One region of the Rheinheimera baltica genome, then DNA from elsewhere that is predicted to be linked to it. Evidence: predicted binding sites of a transcription regulator. Region 1 holds the regulator's gene; each other region holds the start of a gene.
The links. The regulator sigma-54, encoded in region 1, starts transcription at its own class of promoters, with help from an activator protein. The targets are predictions, from matches to a motif close to TGGCANGNTNCNTGCTT.
Positions count from the first base shown of each region.

Region 2: ORJ00_RS01285 (PEP-CTERM sorting domain-containing protein) is a predicted target of sigma-54. The motif match lies at 2,224-2,240, and genes of this name have one in related genera.
Region 3: ORJ00_RS16265 (TorF family putative porin) is a predicted target of sigma-54. The motif match lies at 4,655-4,671, and genes of this name have one in related genera.

Region 1 covers NZ_JAPJDY010000003.1:341,836-349,243, forward strand. The annotation lists gene ORJ00_RS06925 (Na+/H+ antiporter subunit G) at 1-49, shown strand, start outside; gene ORJ00_RS06930 (HPr family phosphocarrier protein) at 56-325, opposite strand; gene rapZ (RNase adapter RapZ) at 322-1,191, opposite strand; gene ptsN (PTS IIA-like nitrogen regulatory protein PtsN) at 1,188-1,661, opposite strand; gene hpf (ribosome hibernation promoting factor) at 1,669-1,956, opposite strand; gene ORJ00_RS06950 (RNA polymerase factor sigma-54) at 1,983-3,485, opposite strand; gene lptB (LPS export ABC transporter ATP-binding protein) at 3,535-4,257, opposite strand; gene lptA (lipopolysaccharide transport periplasmic protein LptA) at 4,254-4,739, opposite strand; gene lptC (LPS export ABC transporter periplasmic protein LptC) at 4,729-5,283, opposite strand; gene kdsC (3-deoxy-manno-octulosonate-8-phosphatase KdsC) at 5,280-5,834, opposite strand; gene ORJ00_RS06975 (KpsF/GutQ family sugar-phosphate isomerase) at 5,835-6,803, opposite strand; gene ORJ00_RS06980 (calcium/sodium antiporter) at 6,822-7,408, opposite strand, start outside.
Region 2 covers NZ_JAPJDY010000001.1:256,400-263,807, reverse strand. The annotation lists gene ORJ00_RS01300 (hypothetical protein) at 1-147, opposite strand, end outside; gene ORJ00_RS19085 (RHS repeat-associated core domain-containing protein) at 214-513, opposite strand; gene ORJ00_RS01290 (hypothetical protein) at 711-1,334, opposite strand; gene ORJ00_RS01285 (PEP-CTERM sorting domain-containing protein) at 1,554-2,162, opposite strand; gene ORJ00_RS01280 (CBS domain-containing protein) at 2,624-3,052, opposite strand; gene ORJ00_RS01275 (PilT/PilU family type 4a pilus ATPase) at 3,080-4,204, opposite strand; gene ORJ00_RS01270 (type IV pilus twitching motility protein PilT) at 4,211-5,263, opposite strand; gene ORJ00_RS01265 (YggS family pyridoxal phosphate-dependent enzyme) at 5,294-5,992, shown strand; gene proC (pyrroline-5-carboxylate reductase) at 6,001-6,816, shown strand; gene ORJ00_RS01255 (YggT family protein) at 6,844-7,383, shown strand; gene yggU (DUF167 family protein YggU) at 7,389-7,408, shown strand, end outside.
Region 3 covers NZ_JAPJDY010000010.1:62,386-69,793, reverse strand. The annotation lists gene ORJ00_RS16290 (aspartate aminotransferase family protein) at 1-561, opposite strand, end outside; gene ORJ00_RS16285 (HDOD domain-containing protein) at 869-1,999, opposite strand; gene ORJ00_RS16280 (anthranilate synthase component II) at 2,073-2,666, opposite strand; gene trpS (tryptophan--tRNA ligase) at 2,689-3,693, opposite strand; gene rpe (ribulose-phosphate 3-epimerase) at 3,800-4,474, opposite strand; gene ORJ00_RS16265 (TorF family putative porin) at 4,708-5,388, shown strand; gene ORJ00_RS16260 (hypothetical protein) at 5,547-5,804, shown strand; gene ORJ00_RS16255 (DUF2970 domain-containing protein) at 5,804-5,998, shown strand; gene ORJ00_RS16250 (Dam family site-specific DNA-(adenine-N6)-methyltransferase) at 5,973-6,815, opposite strand; gene ORJ00_RS16245 (AAA family ATPase) at 6,815-7,408, opposite strand, start outside.

The DNA of each region.
Region 1 (7,408 bases):
GACAATAGAGCCAGCTCAGCGAAAAGCCCACGACAGGAAAAAGCCTTAAGGGTATTTACGATTCGTCAAAACCGTTTTTAATGAGATCCACCACCGCGCTGAGTGCTTGCTCGGCGTCCTCACCGTTGGTGCAAACTTGCAATGTTTTGCCTTTGCTACTGGCCAGCATTAATAGTGCTAACACACTGCTGGCGTCTGCGCTTTTTTCTTCTTGTACCAGCTCAATACGGCATGAAAATTTTTGGCACAGTTGTGCTAATTTGGTTGCAGCACGGGCATGCAATCCAAGCTGATTAACTATTGTGACGGTTTCACTGCATTTCATACAGTATCTGTCTTGTGGTGATGGCGTACGAGTTCACGATGGCGAATTTGAACATCATCACGCGAGCTGCGGTAACTTTCTGCCAAACTTTCAGCCATATATACTGAACGGTGTTGTCCGCCGGTACAACCGATTGCAATAGTAAGGTAACTGCGGTTGTTCCGCTCTAAATGGGGTAACCAGGTACTAATAAAACTATTAATTTGCCATATATATTTTGCTACTACAGGCTCAGATGCCAGATAGTCTTTTACTGGTTGGTCTAGTCCGGTTAATGGTTTTAAATCAGGCTCCCAATGTGGGTTAGGCAGAAAACGCGCGTCAAATACAAAATCTGCATCTTTGGGAATACCATATTTAAAGCCGAAAGATTCAAATAAAATCACTAAGCGGCCAGACTTCTGTCCTAAAATACGCTCACGCAGCTGCTCTGCTAGCTGATGCACGTTCAAATCTGTGGTATCGATATATAAGTCAGCGCGGCTGGATATCGGGTCTAATAATTGCTGTTCTTGTGATATAGCTTCGTCTAACGACATCGCCTGATGCGACAGCGGATGCAAGCGGCGGGTTTCACTAAAGCGCTTTATCAGGCTAGCGTGATCGGCATCAAGGTACAGAATGGTTAAGTCCAACTTACGTGGCAGGTAAGACAAAATTTCCGCCAGCTCGTCAGGGTCTTGTGGCAAATTGCGTACATCTATACTCACTGCAACTCGCTCGTACTGCCCCATCACGGTTGTTGCCAACGTAGGTAATAAATTTACCGGAATATTATCAACACAGTAGTAGCCAAGGTCTTCCATTACACGCAGTGCGACTGACTTACCCGAACCGGAACGACCACTGACAACCAAAAGTTTCATTTTTCAGTTTCCAAAGCACTGTATTCCATGAGTAGCTGATATAACTGGCTGTTAGTGTCAGCATGACGAATTTTTTTAGTTAATTCTTTTTGGCTGAGTAACTTGGCTATACCTGCCAGTGTGCTCAAATGCGCCTGACATTGCTCTTCTGGGATCATAATAGCGCAGAATATATCAACCGGTTGATTATCAATAGCATCAAATGGGATGGCTTCTTTACTGACGACAAACACTAATATTGGCTTTGTTACGCATTTTAGTTTGCCATGTGGTATGGCTATACCTCCCCCGATACCGGTTGAACCCAGTTTTTCTCGTGTCATCAGGGCTTCTAGAATACTGTACTCTGACATTTCTGGAAGTTGTTGGTGCGCCAGTTCAGCAATGTATTCAAGAATGCGTTTTTTGCTGTTAAAAAGAACTGCACTTTTAGTGCAGTTCTCGGCAAGCATTGAAGTTAAGTTCATCATCTTCTAATCAGTGTCGGGAAATTTTCTCTTTATGCTTGATAACCTGGCGATCTAGTTTATCTATCAGCTGGTCTATCGCAGCATACATATTTTCATCTTCAGATATTGCGAAGACTTCACCACCGGTTAAATGCAGTTTGGCTTCAGCAATCTGCTTTAATTTTTCCACGTTTAAGATCACATGTACATTGTTTATATGATCAAAGTGTCGTTCTAGTTTGGCAAATTTACTGTCTACGTATTGTTTTAAGGCTGTGGTGATTTCAACATGGCGACCAGTTAGATTGATTTGCATAGACATATTCCTTCTTTTAGGCTTATTTACAGCAAGGTCTTGCGTTGATTTGACGGTGGGATATACAAGGACTCACGATACTTGGCTATGGTACGCCGTGCTACGTTAATACCTTGCTCCAACAGAATCTCGGCCATTTTACTATCACTTAACGGTTTGGCCGGATTCTCTGCCGCCACTAATTTTTTAATAAATGCGCGAATTGCAGTGGAGGAACATTCGCCACCGCTCTCAGTACTAACATGACTGGAAAAGAAGAATTTAAGTTCAAAAATACCTCTTGGTGTGTGCATATACTTTTGCGTCGTTACTCGAGATATGGTGGATTCGTGCATTCCAACCATCTCTGCAACGTCGTTAAGCACCATCGGTTTCATCGCTTCTTCGCCGTGCTCAAAAAACGCTTGTTGCTGTTGCACGATGCAATTAGCCACTTTTAACAGTGTTTCATTCCGACTTTCCAGACTTTTTAGAAACCACTTCGCTTCTTGCAGATGAGAACGGATAAATTGGGTGTCTGCACTGTTCTTAGCGGTTCGCGACATTGCAGCATATTGCTGATTTATTCGAACTTTGGGCATAGCGTCAGGGTTTAGTTCAACCTGCCAACGCCCTTTTACTTTAATGACACTGACATCAGGAACAACGTATTGTTGTTCTTCACGGATGACGTCAGCGCCAGGTCGTGGGTTCAGGCTATGTATTAGCCGCATCACTTCCTTTAACTCATCTTCTTTGAGTTTAGTCACACGCATGAGAGAACGAAAGTCACGATTGGCTAAAAATTCTGTATGATCCCGAATCATACTCCGTGCTTCCTCCAAAAACGGGGTATCTAGGGCAAATTGACGCAGCTGAACCAGCAAACATTCCTGTACCGAACGAGCGCCTACACCTACAGGGTCAAAAAGTTGAATGCGTTTTATGACGGCTTCAACTTCATCGGCTTCTATATCGTCAAGCCCAAGTGATTCAAGAATGTCGTCACAACTGATGGTTAGCAAGCCATTGTCATCAATAGCTTCAATAATAATTTGTGCGATGGCAAGGTCGGTATCTGAAAATGGTGTTAGTTGCATTTGCCAGCGCAAATAATCTTGCAACGTTTCACTGGTTTCTCCCTGATACACCATATCATCTTCGCCAGAGCCGCTTCCAGCGCTCACTGGAGCTGCACTTACTAAATCGTCCCAGTTATTATCCAGAGGTAAATCCTCCTGGATATTCTGCTCAGTCATGGAATCGCTGCTGTCTGGTTCGTTGGGCTCGTAGCTGTCGTCAGAATGGTTATCGTCACCAGAGCTGTCATTGTCTGCAGTGTTATGTTCTGCGTTGTCTTTGGTGTCTTTGGGGTCGGCAGAAAAGCTATCGTATTCGTCTTCTGCTTCAAGCAATGGATTAGCATCCAGTGCTTCCTGAATTTCTTGTTGCAACTCAATCGTCGACAATTGCAGTAGGCGTATTGCCTGCTGTAATTGTGGCGTCATGGTTAGCTGCTGTCCTAAGCGAAGTTGCAAAGAGGGCTTCATCTACTTCTACCGTTCTCCTGAATGACACGCTGTGAGTTATTTTGGCTAACTATAGCCTGAATTGCTCACCGAGGTATACATCGCGAACCTTTTGATTTGCCAGTACGTCTTGTGGTGGGCCAGCTGCAATGAGCTCGCCATGACTAACAATATAGGCAATTTCGCACACATCAAGGGTTTCGCGTACATTATGGTCTGTTATTAATACGCCGATACCCCGTTGGCCAAGGTGCTGGATAATTTTTTTTATATCTAAAACTGAAATAGGGTCAACGCCGGCAAAAGGCTCATCTAACAAAATAAATGCTGGATTGGCAGCCAGTGCTCTGGCTATTTCAACACGGCGACGTTCACCACCGGACAAGCTCATGCCCAGGCTGTGCTTAATATGACCGATATGAAACTCTTCTAACAGGTCATCCGCGATTTCTTCACGTTGGGTGCGGCTGAGGTCTTTACGGGTTTGTAAGATCGCAAGTAAATTGTCGTGCACAGTTAGTTTGCGAAAAATCGAACTTTCTTGCGGTAAGTAACCAATACCTTGTCGGGCGCGGGTATGAATCGGGTCGAATGTAATGTCTTTATCATTCAGACTTATACTGCCTTTATCTGAAGGTACCAGGCCGACAATCATGTAAAACGTAGTGGTTTTACCCGCGCCATTGGGCCCCAGTAAACCGACAATTTGCCCCGCGTTAACTTCCAGGCTGACATCTTTAACAACCTGGCGCCCTTTATAGCTTTTCGCCAAATGTGATGCGATTAACTTCATGGATTAGTTTTTTCCTCAGGCGTGAAAATTGTTGTTACACGCTTGGTCTCGTTACTCTCAGCGCTAAGCTGTTGCTTTTCGACGTTATATCTGATGACCGATGCTTTTACCACGCTACCACTTTGCGTTAGTTCTGCATCGCCGGTCAATGTTAGCGTGCGACTCGAGGGTTCATAGCGCATTTCCGCCGCTGATGCAGTAACCGGTTTTCCATCGGCAAGAAGCTGTGAATAACGCACCGGGGTGCCAGTTGCAACATAAACTTCTTTGCCTTTACCTGCACTGGCATTTATTTCTAGTTGATCTGCTTTCATTTGCATTGATCCCTGAGTGATCAATACGTTGCTACGATAGGTTGCTACGTTTTCTGCAATTGAAACCAGATTATCTGCATCAATTTGGATTTTCTGTGCATAGTCCGGCTCAGCGGCAAACACCGACATGCTGGTAAGAAATAAAACGACAATAAGGTTAGTCTTCATTTTGATATACCGTGTGCTCGTGCTGTAATAATTGAAAAGTTTTTTGGCTTAAATCGGCGTCAATACCGCTACCTTTAATATAAAAGCCTTTCCCTTGAATCAACACGGGTTGATTATTCTTCAATTTGTTATCAGGAAACAACATTTCAAGTCTTTCCGTCTCGATTCGCTCTATCAGTTCGTTAGGCTCCAGGCTATCGATACTCACTTGTTGCTCCAGAATAACCTTGTCTTGTGGGAACCATACTGCATACTGACTGCTGGCTTGCCAGCTAGGTTGGTGTTGGTTGTTATACAGCGTATATACAGGCTTTTCAAACTGAGTAAATCCAAGTAGCTCAAAATGCTCAAGGCGTTCAGCGCTTACGGTGTCAACGAGGTAGCCTTCGACATCAAACAGCCGGCGCGTAATGTTTTGTGCAACGTAATCAGGTAATAGCTCCTGATCGGTTTGCAAAGAGTCTGAATCGTCAGTTGGTTGAAACCACAGGTATGCTGCAGTGCCTGTTAACAGTAGGACGACAAAAATAAGTAGTTTTCTCATGAACTACTACCGTCAAATAAACCAAATTTATTTTGGCTTATCAGTAGCAAATCTGCCAGCTCACGCACGGCACCATACCCGCCTGCGATACTAGTGACAAAATGGGCATGTTTTATTAAGTAAGGATGGGCGTCGTTTACTGCTACTGCTAAACCGCAATGTTGCATAACTGTCCAATCTGCTAAGTCGTCGCCAATATAGGCAATGTGTTCGGGTTTAAGTTGCAGCTTTTGCTGTAATTCAGCAAACGCGCCCAACTTGTTCTCCTGTCCCTGATAAATGTAGGGCACGGTTAATGACGTCATACGCTGTTGTACTATAGCTGAATTACGCCCAGTGATAATGGCAACTTCTATACCCGCTTGGCGTAATGCTTTAATACCAAAGCCATCTCTAGTATGGAAAGCTTTTAATTCTTCGCCGTTATTGCCCAAATAAATACGACCGTCAGAGAACACGCCGTCGACATCACAAATTAACAACCTGATAGCGCTGGCTTTAGCGCATATATCGTCAGATACCGGATGATATAACTCATTAAACAATGACATCTACAGCACCCCTGCTCGTAGTAAATCATGCATGTTCATCGCGCCAATCGGATGGGCTGCGGCATTTACGATTATCATGCCGTTAATTTTCTTTTGCTGCATGATTTGCAAGGCCTCTGCTGCCAGCATTTCTGGCTTTGCAGTTATGCAGTGGCTAGTCATGACTTCGTCAATGGTGTTGCTATGAATATCAAAACGTTGATCAAGAATACGGCGTAAATCGCCGTCAGTGAAAATACCAACTAAGATGCCGTTAGCATTTACAACAGCAGTCATACCTAAACCTTTTTTTGATATTTCCAGTAAGGCATCTTTAATGGTGGCAGCTTGCGGTACAACCGGCACCTGTTCACCAGTGTGCATAATGTCTTCCAAGCGCAGCAAGAGTTTGCGTCCCAGACTACCTCCGGGATGCGATAAGGCAAAATCATCCGCTGAAAAACCTCTGGCGTCTAGCAGTGCAACGGCTAACGCATCGCCCATTGCCAATGTTGCTGTGGTACTTGCTGTCGGTGCGAGTCCCAGTGGGCAGGCTTCTTGTTCTACTTTTACACACAGGTGAGCATCAGCAAGTTTAGCCAGTGTTGATTTGGCATTGCTTGTCATGGCAATGAGTTTAATGCCTAAACGCTTTATCACCGGGATAATTGTGAGTACTTCTGCCGTTTCACCCGAGTTTGAGATCGCAATAACAACATCGTCGCCAGATAACATGCCAAGATCACCGTGACTGGCTTCACCAGGGTGAACAAAAAACGCGGGCGTACCTGTAGAAGCTAACGTTGCAGCAATTTTGTTACCTATATGCCCGGACTTTCCCATGCCTGTTACTATGGTTTTACCTTTGCTGTCGAAAATTAGCTGGCAAGCTTGATTGAAATCAACATCAAGGTATTGGTGTAGTTGTGCTACAGCTTCAGCTTCAATTTTCAGCACTTCTGCAGCGCGGATACGAAAGTCAATCATCATATTAGAGTCCAGACATTATTAAGCCAAAGCGGTAAAGAGCAGGTATTGATAACCAACAAAGCTACATAACAATAGTGCACCTTCTGTGCGATTAATACGTTGTGTTTTACCCAAGCGAACTGACATTATTAGCATAATGACGGTTGCAGCGATCATTACCAGGCTGTCCCGGCTTGCCGCCATTGGATCCAGTTGATCCGGCCCAATTACTGCGCCAAGCCCTAATACGGCTAAAATATTAAAGATGTTTGAACCAATAATATTACCCAGTGCTAAATCATCTTCACCTTTTAGAATGCCGATAATACTTGCTGCAAGCTCCGGTAAGCTGGTGCCAATAGCAATTATAGTTAAACCGATAATCAGATCGCTCATGCCGGCATAGCGGGCGATGGTTACCGCACCATGGACCAGTAGTTGCGAACTTGCCAATAATAACACCAAGCCAATACCCACCCATAATAGTGCACGGATTAACGATACTGGCTCGGGGATGTCTTCATTAATCTCTGCGATTAATGGGTCATCTGCGCGGGCGTGTTTCCCCCAATAAACTAACAGACATAAAAAACTAACGAAGGCGCCAAGCAGTAATATGCCTTCAG
Region 2 (7,408 bases), on a different contig from region 1:
CTTTAACAGCAATTCCCCCTCATCATTTGCTCTCTTGGCCAGCTTTGCACAGATATTACATAGTCTCGCTGCAGTTCGTCTAACTTGGTTTACTTTATGACTTGTATTGACAATCCTCAGACTGATCTGAATATTGATTGCGCTCATTACACCGGCTAAGGTAGTGTTTCCAGAGGGATCAAGATTGTTCACAGGATCCGCATGGGTATACAGTTACTTATTCAGCGTTACCGGCTCGCCATCGCGCCCCTGCCACTCGTCCTGGCGGGTAAAGCGGCCTATGTCCGGGTTGTAGTAGCGGGCCCGCAGGTAGTAGTTATCCAGGCTGTCGTCGAATTGCTCACCGGTAAACAGATAGTTATTATCTGTGTCGCCGGTTGAATTAAGCAGCTCCCCAAAGGCGGCGTAGCTATAACTGTCGCTGACATTACCTGCTGCATCACTAAGTAACCGGGTGGAGCCTAAACCGTCGTAGTGGAAGCGGTGCGTTTGCCCGCCGCTGCTCTGGCTGATTAAATCATCGCCGTACAGGTAGGTTTTTATCGCCTGGCCATTATCGTTGGTTTCGGCAATTACCTGAGCGTAAGGCTCAAATTTTACCCCTTACAGAAATCCATTGTTCTGAGCCTTTGGCAACGACTGCTGTTGGGGGCAACCATACAGCAGCGCTTTATTGATAATCTTGCCGGGCTTTTTAACATCTCTGCCGCTCAGCGCCAGTTAATATGCTCCACTTCCGGTAAGTCGGTGGGTATGTACAGCTGTTCCTCTGGCATTACCTGCACAGGTACAGCTGAAAACCGGTGCAACCGTAATTTTTGATTTATCTGCTGCACGGCTTTTGAGTCCAAAACCAAGGATAACGTATCTAGCGCATCTGAACGCACAAAATTTACGCTATTGGGTTTTAACGCTTCAACAGCTAGTGCTTGCTTTCCCCTATTTGCAAACGACGCCCGGTGGCATTGCTGGCATTTAAAGGTTGTTTTCAGCTTAGAATCTGCTTTAACGCCCTTGTGCAACTGATAATGCACATCAGGGGCATTGAGAATTTCGACATAGTCGGTTGGCTCACCTTTGTATAAAATAGGCCGGGTGCTAAACACCGCACCAAACAGGTTTGTTAACTGCTCCAACAACGCAGCCGAGTAATAGTAAATGCGTGGGCGTGTATTAGAAAAATAACCCACGCCATTTTTTAATTTAGTAATGCTATTTAGCAGCACTTCATTTCGCTCACCCAGCGGAAAACCACAGCCGTTACAGCGGCCTTCAGTAAAAATACTGTGTGGTTCATTGGACAAAAAGGCATTATAGCTGCAAGGGCCTGACAACCGGCAAACTGCTGCACTCAGTGTAATTCGCACGACATCAAACAAGGAATAAACGAGCTTAGCTGCTTACTTTGGTTACTCTAATGTTGAAAGGCGCTTTTCAGCATTACAAAATAAAGCCTTAACATTTATAGACATTCTCACGTGTACAAACATCAGACGAAAAAAAACACCAATCATGACAATTGGTGTTTTTCTAAGCGACGTACTGAAGCTAGATTAAAATCTTTTTTTAAACCGACGTGATGCTAAACCAATCAGGCTCAAAGCTAATATAGCTAGTGTTGACGGCTCAGGTACCTGCGACACATTACCAATGTTAACAGTCAAACCATCACGCAAAAAAGTACGGCTGGAATTATCGTTGTATGCCGAGTAACTTGTGTATTGATAGGTTCCCGCCTTCCAATCCGTAAATAGCTTATTAACTAACAAACGGCCTGATAACGATATTATGTCGCCAGCTGATACACTAAAAACACCATCAGCCATCCTAAATCCAAATGCACAGCAAGAGCTGTTTATTGAAGTATATACATCAGATAAATTAGTGTTAATTCCATCTGTCGTTGTAAAAAAAGACAAAGACTCAAGTATCGTGAATGTACTAGCAGAAGTCCCTATGTTGAGTAAACTGATATCATTAAGCCAAAAACCGTTGGTAATATTTTGTGACCCCGCAAGGGCTAAATCAGACCCACTTAATTTTATTTCTGTTAACCCGCTACCATTATCGTAAATATCGATAATGAGACCAGCTTTAGCAAAACCGCTTACCGATAAAATCAGACCGACAAAAGCGGCTTTAAAAAAAACCTTAAACTTCATTTAATATTCCTTTTTAACTTCTTTCCTTTGATATTTGGAAAGTTTTAGTTGGTTTAATCCAAAGCAAAAAGCATGCCTAGAATTAAAATCTTATAATACAGGCAGTTAAGTTAATTAGTGGCAATCTCCTTAATAACCCGTAAAGATATTTGACACTTATATTCATATGGCCCTTAAACAATAAAGGAAAGAAAAAACAATTAGTTTATTAAATAGTAAATTATATTGCTTATTATCGTTAATTAAATAGCGTTCCCAGTAACTCCTTCATGAGCCTTCGACAGAAAAGTCAGCATAGCGTCACAGAGTCCGCTATAAGCTTATGTATTTGCTGAAAACCCGCCAGGCGGCTTGCTTAACGGCAGCCAAAACGAATCTGCGAGGTTTTGCGCCTTGGAAGCGCATGGCGTAAGAAAGAATTAATTGTTGCAGGTTTAAGGTATGTGCTGCTACTTGGCCAACTATGTTCCTGAGCCTGATTTGCCTAGCGCAGCACGCATAATGTCCTTCCAGGACACGAGCCCCAGTAAGTGTTTTTGTTCATCAATGACAGGTAGACAACCGATATTGTGTTTGAGTAGCAGTGCCGCGGCCTGCTTTACCGACGTGGTTTCAGTACCGGTAATAACCGGCGACACCATAACCTGATGTACTTTGCGACTGCGGATAAATATACCAATAGCAGGGTCGGTTGCCGAGTCCATCACGGGGCTTAATACCCGAAAATAGTCTTTAACCGACACAATACCGATGAGGCGATTACTACTGTCAATGACTGGTACATGTTGAAAACGGGATTTTGCAAAAACATCATGCAGCGTGGCCAGACTTGCATCGGCAAGAGTGGTAACTAACCTGTTACGGCGGGTCATTATATTGGCAATACTCATACCGGCCTCGCGCTATGTGATAGATGCTTAATCGTCTTCTTTTTCAAGCCCTTCGATGGTTACACCCGACAAGAAACCTGCGCCTTTGGTGTCACCACTGCGCAGTTTAATCATCAGACGTAAATCATTAGGTGAATCGGCATGGTGCAATGCATCAGCGTAGCTTATACGTCCAAGCTGGTATAAGTCATACAACGCCTGGTCGAAGGTTTGCATACCCAACTCACGCGATTTGCTCATTACCGCTTTAATTTCACCCATTTCACCGCGGGCGATTAAGTCGGCAATCAATGGTGAGTTAAGCAGCACCTCTATAGCCGCAACGCGACCGAAACCATCTGCAGTTGGCACCAATTGCTGCGCCACAATACCGCGCAAGTTTAATGATAAATCGAACAACAGCTTCTGGTGCATTTCCTTGGGGACCAAATGCATAATACGGTCAATCGCTTGGTTGGCATTGTTGGCGTGCAAGGTTGCAATACATAAATGGCCGGTTTCGGCGAATGACAACGCGTATTCCATGGTGTCCTGGCTACGAATTTCACCAATCAAAATAACATCGGGCGCCTGACGCAACGAGCTTTTCAGCGCGGCTTCAAACGACTCGGTGTCGATACCCACTTCACGTTGAGTAATTAAACTCTTATGGTGGTCGTGCACAAATTCAATGGGGTCTTCAATGGTGAGAATATGGCCTTTAGCATTTCTGTTGCGATACCCTAATAAAGCCGCCAACGAGGTTGATTTACCTGTGCCGGTACCACCAACAAACAGCACCAGGCCCCGCTTGGACATGATCACTTCTTTCATGATGGGCGGCAGGCCCAGTTCATCAACATGCGGTATGTCGGTAACAATGCGCCGCACCACCATCCCAGCGCAGTCTCGCTGCCAAAATGCGGACACACGGAAACGGCCTGAATCGTTTGAAATAGCAAAGTTACATTCTTTGCTATTCATAAACTCTTGCTGCTGTTTATCATTCATCGCTGACAAAACCAATTTAAGTGAACCCGCATCCGTTAGCGGGTTTTCATCAATTGGCAATAATTCGCCGTTTATCTTTGCAGCCACCGGCATACCAGCGGTTACAAACAAATCCGACGCCTTCTCAACGATCATTTTGTCTAGAAAATCATTTAGATGCATAAAGGTTTACATCCTGCCCATGGCGCCAAACGTATTCTTATCCTGCGCTTTGGTAGCCGCATCTTTTTGCGACACTAAACCGCGATTAACCAGATTGAGTAAACATTGATCCATGGTTTGCATACCATGAGCCGCCCCAGTTTGAATAACGGAATACATCTGTGCAATTTTGTCTTCACGAATAAGGTTACGAATGGCGGGCAATCCCACCATAATTTCGTGCGCGGCAATACGGCCACCACCCACTTTCTTCAACAGGGTTTGTGAAATAACGGCACGTAGTGATTCAGATAACATAGAACGCACCATGTCTTTTTCTTCACCCGGAAACACGTCAATAATACGGTCAATGGTCTTCGGCGCTGAGGTGGTGTGCAGTGTACCAAACACCAGGTGGCCCGTTTCGGCCGCGGTCATTGCCAAACGAATGGTTTCTAAATCCCGTAATTCACCTACCAGAATAACATCGGGATCTTCACGCAGTGCAGAGCGCAAGGCGTTACTAAAACTGTGTGTATCGCGGTGCACTTCGCGCTGATTTATCAGGCAAAGCTTATTGTTGTGCACAAATTCGATAGGATCTTCAATGGTTAAAATGTGATCGTGGCGCATGGTATTAATGTAATCAATCATTGCCGCCAGCGTGGTAGATTTACCCGAACCAGTAGGCCCGGTAACTAACACTAAACCGCGTGGGTTTTCAGAGATCGTTTTAAAAATATCCGGCGCACCCAAATCATCCAATGACAATACTTCACTGGGGATGGTACGAAATACTGCCGCTGCACCGCGATTTGTTACAAAGGCATTTACCCGGAAGCGGGCTAAATCAGGCACTTCGAACGAAAAATCCGATTCCAGGTTTTCTTCGTATTCTTTGCGCTGTTTGTCCGTCATAATCTCGTACACTAATGCATGTACATCTTTATGCGACAAGGGCGGAATGTTTAACTTACGCACATCGCCGTCTACCCGGATAAGGGGCGGCACACCTGCAGAAAGGTGTAAATCTGATGCTTTATGTTGCACACTAAAGGCTAATAATTCGGTAATATCCATGACAATTTCTACTCCACGTTGCCAGTTAATATGAATAACATAGCAGAACAACTCAGCCTCGCCTATCACAAGATTGACGAAAATTGTCAGTTGCTGTCACGTCAAACAGACACTGTACAATTGATCGCCGTTAGTAAAACAAAACCACTAGCTGATATTCGCTGTGCTTTTGCTGCAGGACATCGGCATTTTGCGGAAAATTATCCACAAGAACTGGCCGAAAAAGCGCGCGATGCCACAGACCTCGCTGGCCTTATTTGGCATTTTATCGGGCCTTTGCAATCGAATAAAACCAAATTGGTTGCTGAACATGCGCATTGGGTTCACAGCATTGACCGAATTAAAATTGCTCAGCGACTGTCAGAACAGCGCCCTGAGCAAATGCCCGCGTTAAATGTGCTAATACAAATTAATATTAGTGATGAAGGCAGTAAATCAGGTATTGCGCCAGCGACAATGCTGCAACTGGCTGAACAAATCGCCGCGCTACCCCAGTTGTGTTTAAAAGGCTTAATGGCCATTCCGGCGCCAGGTAAGCCAGAAATAGAGCAACAACAAGCATTTGCAGCTATGCAGGCGTTGTCCGCCAGCTTACAACAGCACTATCCTTCGGCGACTGAATTATCGATGGGTATGTCTGACGATTGGCCTTTGGCTCTGAGATATGGTGCAACTATGATACGATTAGGTACGGCTATTTTTGGCGCAAGGGATTATAAGAAGGAATGAACCAACAAATGAATGACAATACCGTCGCCTTTATTGGTGCTGGCAATATGGCCAGATGTGTTATCGCATCGATGATTAGCGCAGGCTACCCGGCAAGCAATATTATTGCAGCCAACAGAAGCCAGCCTAAACTTAGCGCTTTACATGCCGACTATGCGATTGAAACCACATTAGATAATGTTGAAGCGGCCAAAAAAGCCGATGTTATTGTATTGGCCGTTAAACCTCAGATGATGCAAGACGTATGTGAGGCCTTAATTTTAGCGGCACCGGAAATTAGCGAAAAACTCTTCGTTACCTTGGCGGCAGGTATTCCTGTTGTTCGCTACCAGCAATGGCTTGGTAAAGTTCGTTTTGTTAGAGCCATGCCAAATACCCCCTCATTAGTGTCTTTAGGGGTAACAGGGCTATTTCCAAGTGGCTGTTCCAACTACGAAAAAGCCTTTGTTGATCATGTTTTTGCAGGTACTGGCATGACAGTATGGCTAGAGCAAGAAAGCCAAATTGACCATATTATTGCCGTTACCGGCAGCTCACCCGCCTACTTTTTCTTTTTTATGCAGGCGATGCAGCAAGTGGCAGAAGAATTAGGCTTTGCGCCAGAGCAGGCGAAAAAGATGGTCGCACAAACAGCTCTGGGTGCTGCGACCATGGCGCTGCAAAGCGATCATAGTTTTGCCGAGCTACGCGCGCAGGTAACATCAAAAGGCGGCACAACCCATGAAGCGGTAACTACTTTTGCTGAGCAAGGGCTTGAAAAAATGGTTTCTGACGCCATGTATGCCGCTATTAAGCGCGCGCAAGAAATGGCAAAAAGTCTGTAGCATGTCGCGTTTTAACAGGAGAGCCCGATGCAAGCGTTGATATTTTTAATCAATACCGCTTTTAGTTTATATCTTATGGTTGTGCTATTGCGCATTTGGCTTCAATGGGCACGGGCTGATTTTTACAACCCACTTAGCCAATTTGTGGTTAAAGCCACCAATCCATTAATAATCCCGCTGCGTCGTATTTTACCAAGCATAGGTAAAATAGACACTGCATCGGTATTTTTAGCGCTGGTTTTGGTTATTGCGCAATCAATTTGCTTACGATACCTCGCTTTTGGCCAGGTATTCATCGTTAATTTAATGATTATGGCCATACCATTACTGATTCGTGAAGCGCTGACACTGTTTTTCTGGATCTTGATTATTCGCGCCATTATGAGCTGGTTTAGTCAGGGAAATAACCCCATAGAATATTTAATGCATCAGTTGACTGAGCCAGTATTACGCCCGGTACGACGCATTATTCCGCCGATAGCGGGATTAGATTTATCCGTTTTAATCGTCATTATTGCATTGAATGTATTAAACAAACTGACACAAGGCTGGATCCCGCCATTTTAAGCTGTGTGTTAACATCGGATGGCAA
Region 3 (7,408 bases), on a different contig from region 1:
ACACGTTTTATCTGAAATCAGCGCTTTAACACTGTCCAGATTATTAAATTCGGCATGAACTACAGCGCCTGGTTTGGGGCCAAATCCATCAGAATACGCTGCTTGTCCACCGACAGTAACGGTAAAAAACGTGCGGCCATGAAAGCTTTTACTAAATGAAATAATCTGATCTTTTTGCGCACCAAACTTATCTAATGCCCAGCGACGCGCTAACTTAAATGCAGCTTCATTTGCTTCAGCGCCAGAATTAGCAAAATAGACTTTGTCAGCGAATGTCGCATCAACCAACTTCTTCGCTAGTCTCAGCGCAGGTTCATTTGTCATTACATTGCTCAAATGCCAAATTTTTTCCGCTTGCATTGTCAACGCTGAAACTAACGCCGGGTGACAATGACCTAAACTACTTACAGCGATACCACCAGCAAAATCAATGTATTCGCGGTCTTGTTGGTCCCATACTCTGGAACCTTTGCCTTTTACCGGTATTATGCCGGCAGGAGCATAGTTAGGTACCATTACGTCATCAAACAAAGCGCGAGTTGGCTGTATCTGGCCGGTCATATTCAGTTCCTCATCATGTTCACAGTTTTGCCGTATTATCAGCAATTAGGTAAGACCATTATTCGTTAATGTTGAGCCATTATTACAGATAAAATGTGGGTTGTCTTGCCCTAGACAACAGAGCAAAGCCAGAAAAGACAAGGGCTGCAGATAGATTTGCACATGAATTGAATAAGTAAGCAACAGAAAACGAAACACCGCCATACAACCCATCAGGCGGGCTTAATGCTGTGACAGTCCGTTATAGCACAACGATACTCGCCCAAAGCCACACCTATTAATTGCATGTTTATGGCGTTATTTTTTATTAAATTTCTACACCTAACCGTTTTAGGTCGGCTTGATTCAATAAATTTATGCTCTCGGCTGTCAACTGCACACTGTTGAACCACTGATTGCATTCGCTGTCACTAACTTGGTTATTCTGTTTCAAACTCTGCAATTGAACATAAGTTTGCGCTTGTAAAACTAAACGTGCCAGCGGACTACTACCCACAAAGCCGACACCTTCTGCAAGTTGATCTAAGGTTTGACATAAAGGTAATGATTGTAACTGCCAGCGCGAGATGATGTCAGCACTTAACACAGCCGAAAACTCTTGGATGCTCTCACATAAAAAACTACCGTCTGGTTCCAGAGAATCCAATACGTCTGTCAATTGCACATCCCGACTGTCACGAGCTTGCAATAACTGCGTATGCTTTACCTGCTGATAAGTGCGTAAATAATTTCGAGTCACGACAATATGCCCCAAGCTATGAAACAAGCCGACGCAAAATGCGGCATAGGGATACTCTGCACTATTTTCAGCTAACTTTTTGGCAGCAATAGCCACTGCTAGCGAATAATCCCATAAGCGGTTTTTCAGATTGGTAAACGGTTCTGTCGAGTGAGGCATCATTCGCTTCATAGCATACACAGGTATAATAAGCAGTAAGCTCTCAACACCAATAAATCTTACCGCAGTCTTGACATCTTTAACCAACGCGCCAGAAGCAGTGCGATTACGATATTGCGGCTGATTTACTAACTTCAACAGGTCTTCTATCAACCAGGGAATCTGAGCTATTATTGGGTCCAGCTTATTTACCGTTACAGCCTTTGAGCTTAGTGCATCAAGTAAGAGGTAAAAAGTCTCGGTTGGATCAAAAATAGATGACTTAACATGTTCAATGTTATGCAGTTTTCGCACTAACTCATCTGCAACTTCATCATGCAGATGCGCTTGAGCAAATTCGGCCAGTTGCGCTTTAGCCTGAGCGCCTGCAACTCGATGCCGCTGCGCCTGAGCTTCGATAGCCAACAAGGTTCTTTCACTATGCAACTGGCCAGTGCGGATCTGATAACCCAGTCGTTTGTGTTCCGGGTTCACACCGATTAATAAATCGAAAAATCGACGCACCATTTCATCCGCTATCGGCACTGAAGTTGTTATCACGTTTAATCTATTCCAATTACTTTAGATTTTGCTAAATAAAATATTATAGCGCACTCAACCCTGCAAATTACAGTTAGTGAGGCGGTACACTGCACTGTAAAAAATTGGACAGCAGCTGTTTGCCCTGCTGACTCAAAATGGCTTCCGGGTGGAATTGTACCCCATGAATGGGTAGCTCCTGATGTACCAAACCCATAATTTCATCTGGCTGCCCATCTACATTATAGGTCCATGCAGTCTGCTGCAGCACATTTGGCAACGATTCACGTTGAACCACTAAAGAGTGATAACGGGTAACGTCTAATGGGTTTTCCAACCCAACAAAAACAGAACTATTATTATGCTGCACCAGGCTATTTTTACCGTGCATAACCTGTCTTGCACGTTCTACCTTAGCACCAAATACCTGGGCAATAGCCTGGTGGCCAAGACAAACCCCCAGAATAGGTAATTTACCAGCAAAATACTCAATTGCCTGTAACGATATACCTGCATCATCTGGCGTTTTCGGACCAGGCGAAATAACCAAATACTCCGGTGCCAAAGCGCGAATTTGCACCACACTTATATCATCGTTTCGCCTAACCATAACCTGCTGGCCTAAAGCGGCAAAATACTGCATCAGGTTGTACGTAAAAGAGTCGTAATTATCTATCAGCAATAACATCTGAATTTATCAACTCATCTATTCAAGGCGCAACAAAACCTACCGCATTATTAACCTTTGCTAATGTCTTGGCCGCACGCTGACGCGCATTATCGGCTCCAGCACGCATTACCTTAGTTAACGTAGCCTGATCTGCCCGCAGCTCGGTAAACGATTTCTGTACCGGCTCCAGCAAGCTAATTACTGCATCGGCGACATCTCCCTTTAAATGACCATACATCTTGCCTTCGTATTCCGCTTCCAGCGCGTTTATGGTTTTACCCGTTACACCGCTTAAAATACTTAGCAGGTTGGCAACACCGGGTTTAGTGTCGATATCAAAACGCACGCGTGGCGGATCTTCGGAGTCAGTCATGGCTTTTTTAAACTTCTTACTGATCATTTTCGGATCTTCCAGCAAGCCTACAAAGTTCCAGGGATTCTCGTCTGATTTAGACATTTTCTTAGTGGGGTCCTGCAGGCTCATTACACGTGCAGCCACAGGAGGGATATAAGGTTCTGGTACGGTAAAGATATCACCGTGTACAGCATTAAATCGCATTGCAACATCACGTGCCAGTTCAAGATGTTGTTTTTGATCATGTCCCACTGGGATTTGATTGGCCTGATAAAGCAGTATATCTGCCGCCATTAATACCGGATAGGTAAACAAACCGGCATTAACATTATGGGTATGCCTTTCAGATTTATCTTTAAACTGTGTCATTCGGCTTAGTTCGCCAAACTGCGTGTAACAATTCAGTACCCACGCTAATTGACTATGCTCTGGCACATGAGATTGCATAAACACCGCTGAGCGATTTGGGTCAATACCGCAAGCCAGATAAAGAGCAAGACTATCCAATGACGCACTACGCAGCGCAGCAGGCTCTTGCCGGACAGTTATAGCGTGTAAGTCGACGATACAATACAAGCAATCATAATCGTCCTGCATTTTGTCCCACTGGCGAAGTGCCCCCAGATAGTTACCGATGGTAAGTTGTCCGGATGGTTGTGCACCACTTAGCACAATAGGCTTAATACTCATAGTTGTATCCACTTAAATATTGTATTGATGACGATTTGCCGGTACATAGCGACCTGAAGTGCTGCATTATAACTAAACCAATGCGCAGCAACAGTAAAAAAGCCGGTTAACCGCTTACTTTTGCCAATTGCTGGTGCATTTGCTGAATAACGTGCTTGTAATCTGGCGCATTAAATATGGCTGATCCGGCCACAAACATATCAGCACCCGCAGACGCTATTTCAGCAATGTTGTCAACATTCACCCCACCATCAATTTCCAGCCGAATTGGCAAACCGCTCTGATCAATAATGCGCCGTGCTTCAGCTAGCTTATCAAGCGTAGCCGGGATAAATTTTTGCCCGCCAAATCCAGGATTTACTGACATCAGCAAAACCACATCTACTTTATCAAGCACATAATCAAGGTAACTAAGTGGCGTTGCCGGATTAAACACCAAACCAGCCTGACAACCATGGCTTTTAATCAGTTGTAAAGTTCGGTCAATATGCCGTGATGCTTCGGGATGAAAAGTAATAATGCTAGCACCAGCATCGGCAAACTGCGGGACTAAGCTATCTACCGGTTCGACCATCAAATGCACATCTATAGGGGCAGTGATGCCGTAATTTCTTAACGCCCGACATACCATGGGGCCCATAGTCAGGTTAGGTACATAATGATTATCCATCACATCAAAATGAACAACATCCGCGCCAGCACTCAGCACCTTTGCTACGTCATCTCCCAGACGGGCAAAATCGGCTGATAATATTGACGGTGCGATTAGATAAGGTTGCATATGACTATCTCCCAGTTTGGCAAAGTGCAGACTTTACTGAATTTGCTATACAAAAGCACGGCACTAGCGTCAATAAACGTCGCACAAATATTGAGCAAAAACGCACCAATACAGCACAGCTACAAATGGAAAAACAAACTACAATACGCTATACATCTGTTATTAAAGGTATATTTATAATGGCATGTATCTTGGAATGCCATTGAAAGGGAACTATGAAAAAGGCAAATAAAATGAAAATAGCGACATCGACGACAACAATAGCGACAAGTTTGTTTTTACTCGGTCTTTCAACCAGCAGTCTGACGGTTAACGCAATAGAATTAAGTGGCGATATTACCTTTGCATCTGACTATGCGTTTAGAGGGATATCTCAAACTGAAGAAGCTCCTGCGTTACAAGGCGGCTTAACACTTACCGATACGTCAGGCTTATATGTATCCGTTTGGGGCTCGAATGTCGACTTTCTTGCAGAAGGTACGCTTGAACTAGATGTCATGCTTGGCTGGAGCGGAGATCTTAACGACGACTGGTCAACAGACGTCGGGATTATGCGTTATGGTTACCCCAATGCTGCAATAGACGGTTCTAATTTTTATGAACTCTACGGTTCACTAACCTATAAAGACCTGACTTTCGGCTTAGCATATAGTGATGATTACTACGCCAATGCCGGCAACTATTTCTACCTACACGCAGGTTATAGTTACGCTTTAACAGATAATCTAAGTGTTGATCTACATGTTGGTCAAAATGAATATGATGACAGCAGTGCAAGTTACTTGGATTGGAGTGTTGGCCTGAGCACTGAAGTGATGGGCTTATCATTAAGTCTGGCTTATGTCGACACGGACATTGATGCTTCATATCTTGCAGATAGCCGGGTTATATTTGCTGTATCAAAAAGTTTCTAATTAAACGTTTTAATATCTCCACCTAACTGGCTAGCATTGCCAGTTAGGTATACTAACCTCGCAACGATGCTACCAGAATGAACAATAAATAATCAGCTTGTATCGAAAAGCTGATTGTTTTATTATAGGAGCGTTTTAAAAGAGCAAATGGATTTAACATGAAATTTACCAAACTGTTTAAAGCAGCATTAATTTCAACTGGCATTAGTGTCGGTGCTCTTTCTGTGGCAATTCCGACGATATTTTCAAATCACCATTGCCAGTCTTTACAAGCTACCACGGCTGTTGAAGAGTGTATCAACGTAGTTCAACAAAACTGGTACAGCTGGTTTCAAGGTAAAAGTCGCTCTACCCAATTTCACTATGTTGACTTGCTGGAATTGTTAAGTCGTATCTCTCCTACTCAAAAACCATAATGTCAGCAAAACAGCCTGGTTTTAAACAGATCATTAAAGCCGTATTTGGTGCCATGATAGGTGTGCAATCAGAGCAACAACGGCAACAAGACTTTTCTGCGAGTAGTCCGTTACCTTATATTCTTGTGGGTGTAATGTTTGCCATCATCTTTGTTGTGGTTCTTATACTTATAGTATCTTGGGTATTGGCATAGCCTGATAAACAGCAAATAGTTCAGCCACTTTACCCCGACTTGAGCCTTTTTGGCTTATAGAACGCCCTACCTGCAAACTATGTATTACTGCTTGCTGATAAATTTTTCTACTCCAGGTAGTGTCGTGGTTACTAATAACAACAGAAATACCGCGTTGTTGCGCCTGTTCAGCTAAATTAGCAAGTTGAGCCTGATCATCCAGATTAAAACCTTGGCTGGCATAACTGGTAAAGCTGGCCGTTTTACTTAGGGGGACATAAGGTGGATCACAGTAGATCACATTGCCACGTTCAGCTTGCTGTATAACTTGCTGATAGCCCAAACAACTAAATTCGGCTTTTTGAGCTTTCTCAGCAAAAAATATTAATTCCGCCTCGGGAAAATAAGGTTTCTTGTAGCTACCAAATGGGACGTTGAACTTTCCAGACAGGTTATAACGACAAAGACCGTTATAACCATGCCTATTCAGATAAAGAAATAGCAGTGCACGCTCGTAATTATCTGAACTTTGGTTAAACTGTTGGCGAAACTGCAAATACGTTTCACGCTGGTTAGTTAACGGACTGAACAAGGTTCTGGCATCTGAGATAAAACGCTGATGCTCGGTCTTGAGCAATTGATACAACCCAATCAAATCAGCATTAATGTCATTTAACTGATAACGATCGTAATCAGTGTTAAGAAAGACCGAACCGGCGCCAACAAACGGTTCTATTAATACCTCGCTTGCTGCCAGATGCTTTGACAATGGTTGGATAAGATTATATTTACCACCTGCCCACTTTAGAAATGCGCGGGTCTTTTTCCTTTCAACCATTAATGCAATTCGCTGTTCTGCTGACTGAATTGTCGGGCTCTTATCTCGGCTTGAACTGCTTGTAGCGCTTTAACAAATGGACCACTTGCTTGCAATGCTGCAGGCAGTTTTGTCATCGCCATTTTTGCATCCTGTGCATTGTCAAAAGGTGCAACCAACACAATAATCTGCATAACACCCTGCCAATTACGTTGATAGGCTAATGTAGTTAATTCCGGGTAAGAGCGCTTAAAAAGTTGTAGTGCGTTGTCACTGGACAGCACGGCTAACTGGATGGAGATATGCTGCTTATTAAAACCAAGTAAGTCGACTTCGTCATAAACATAACTTACATTTGCTGCCGAAGCGTCATCAGCTTCTGGCACAACGACCAGGCCTGAAGTGACATCTGATTCTGATGATATATCAAGTGAGGCACCTGATTGCTCAGCCGGTTCTGGTTTAACTAATTCTTGCACGGTCATGCCCTGATTTAGTGCTGATACTTCAGCAGCATCAGCTTCGACTTCGGCATTTTCAATTGTGGCAGTTCCTTCTTGCTCGACAATAGTGGCTGGCATGTCGGTTTCAACATCAGCAAAAGCCTCTTTATC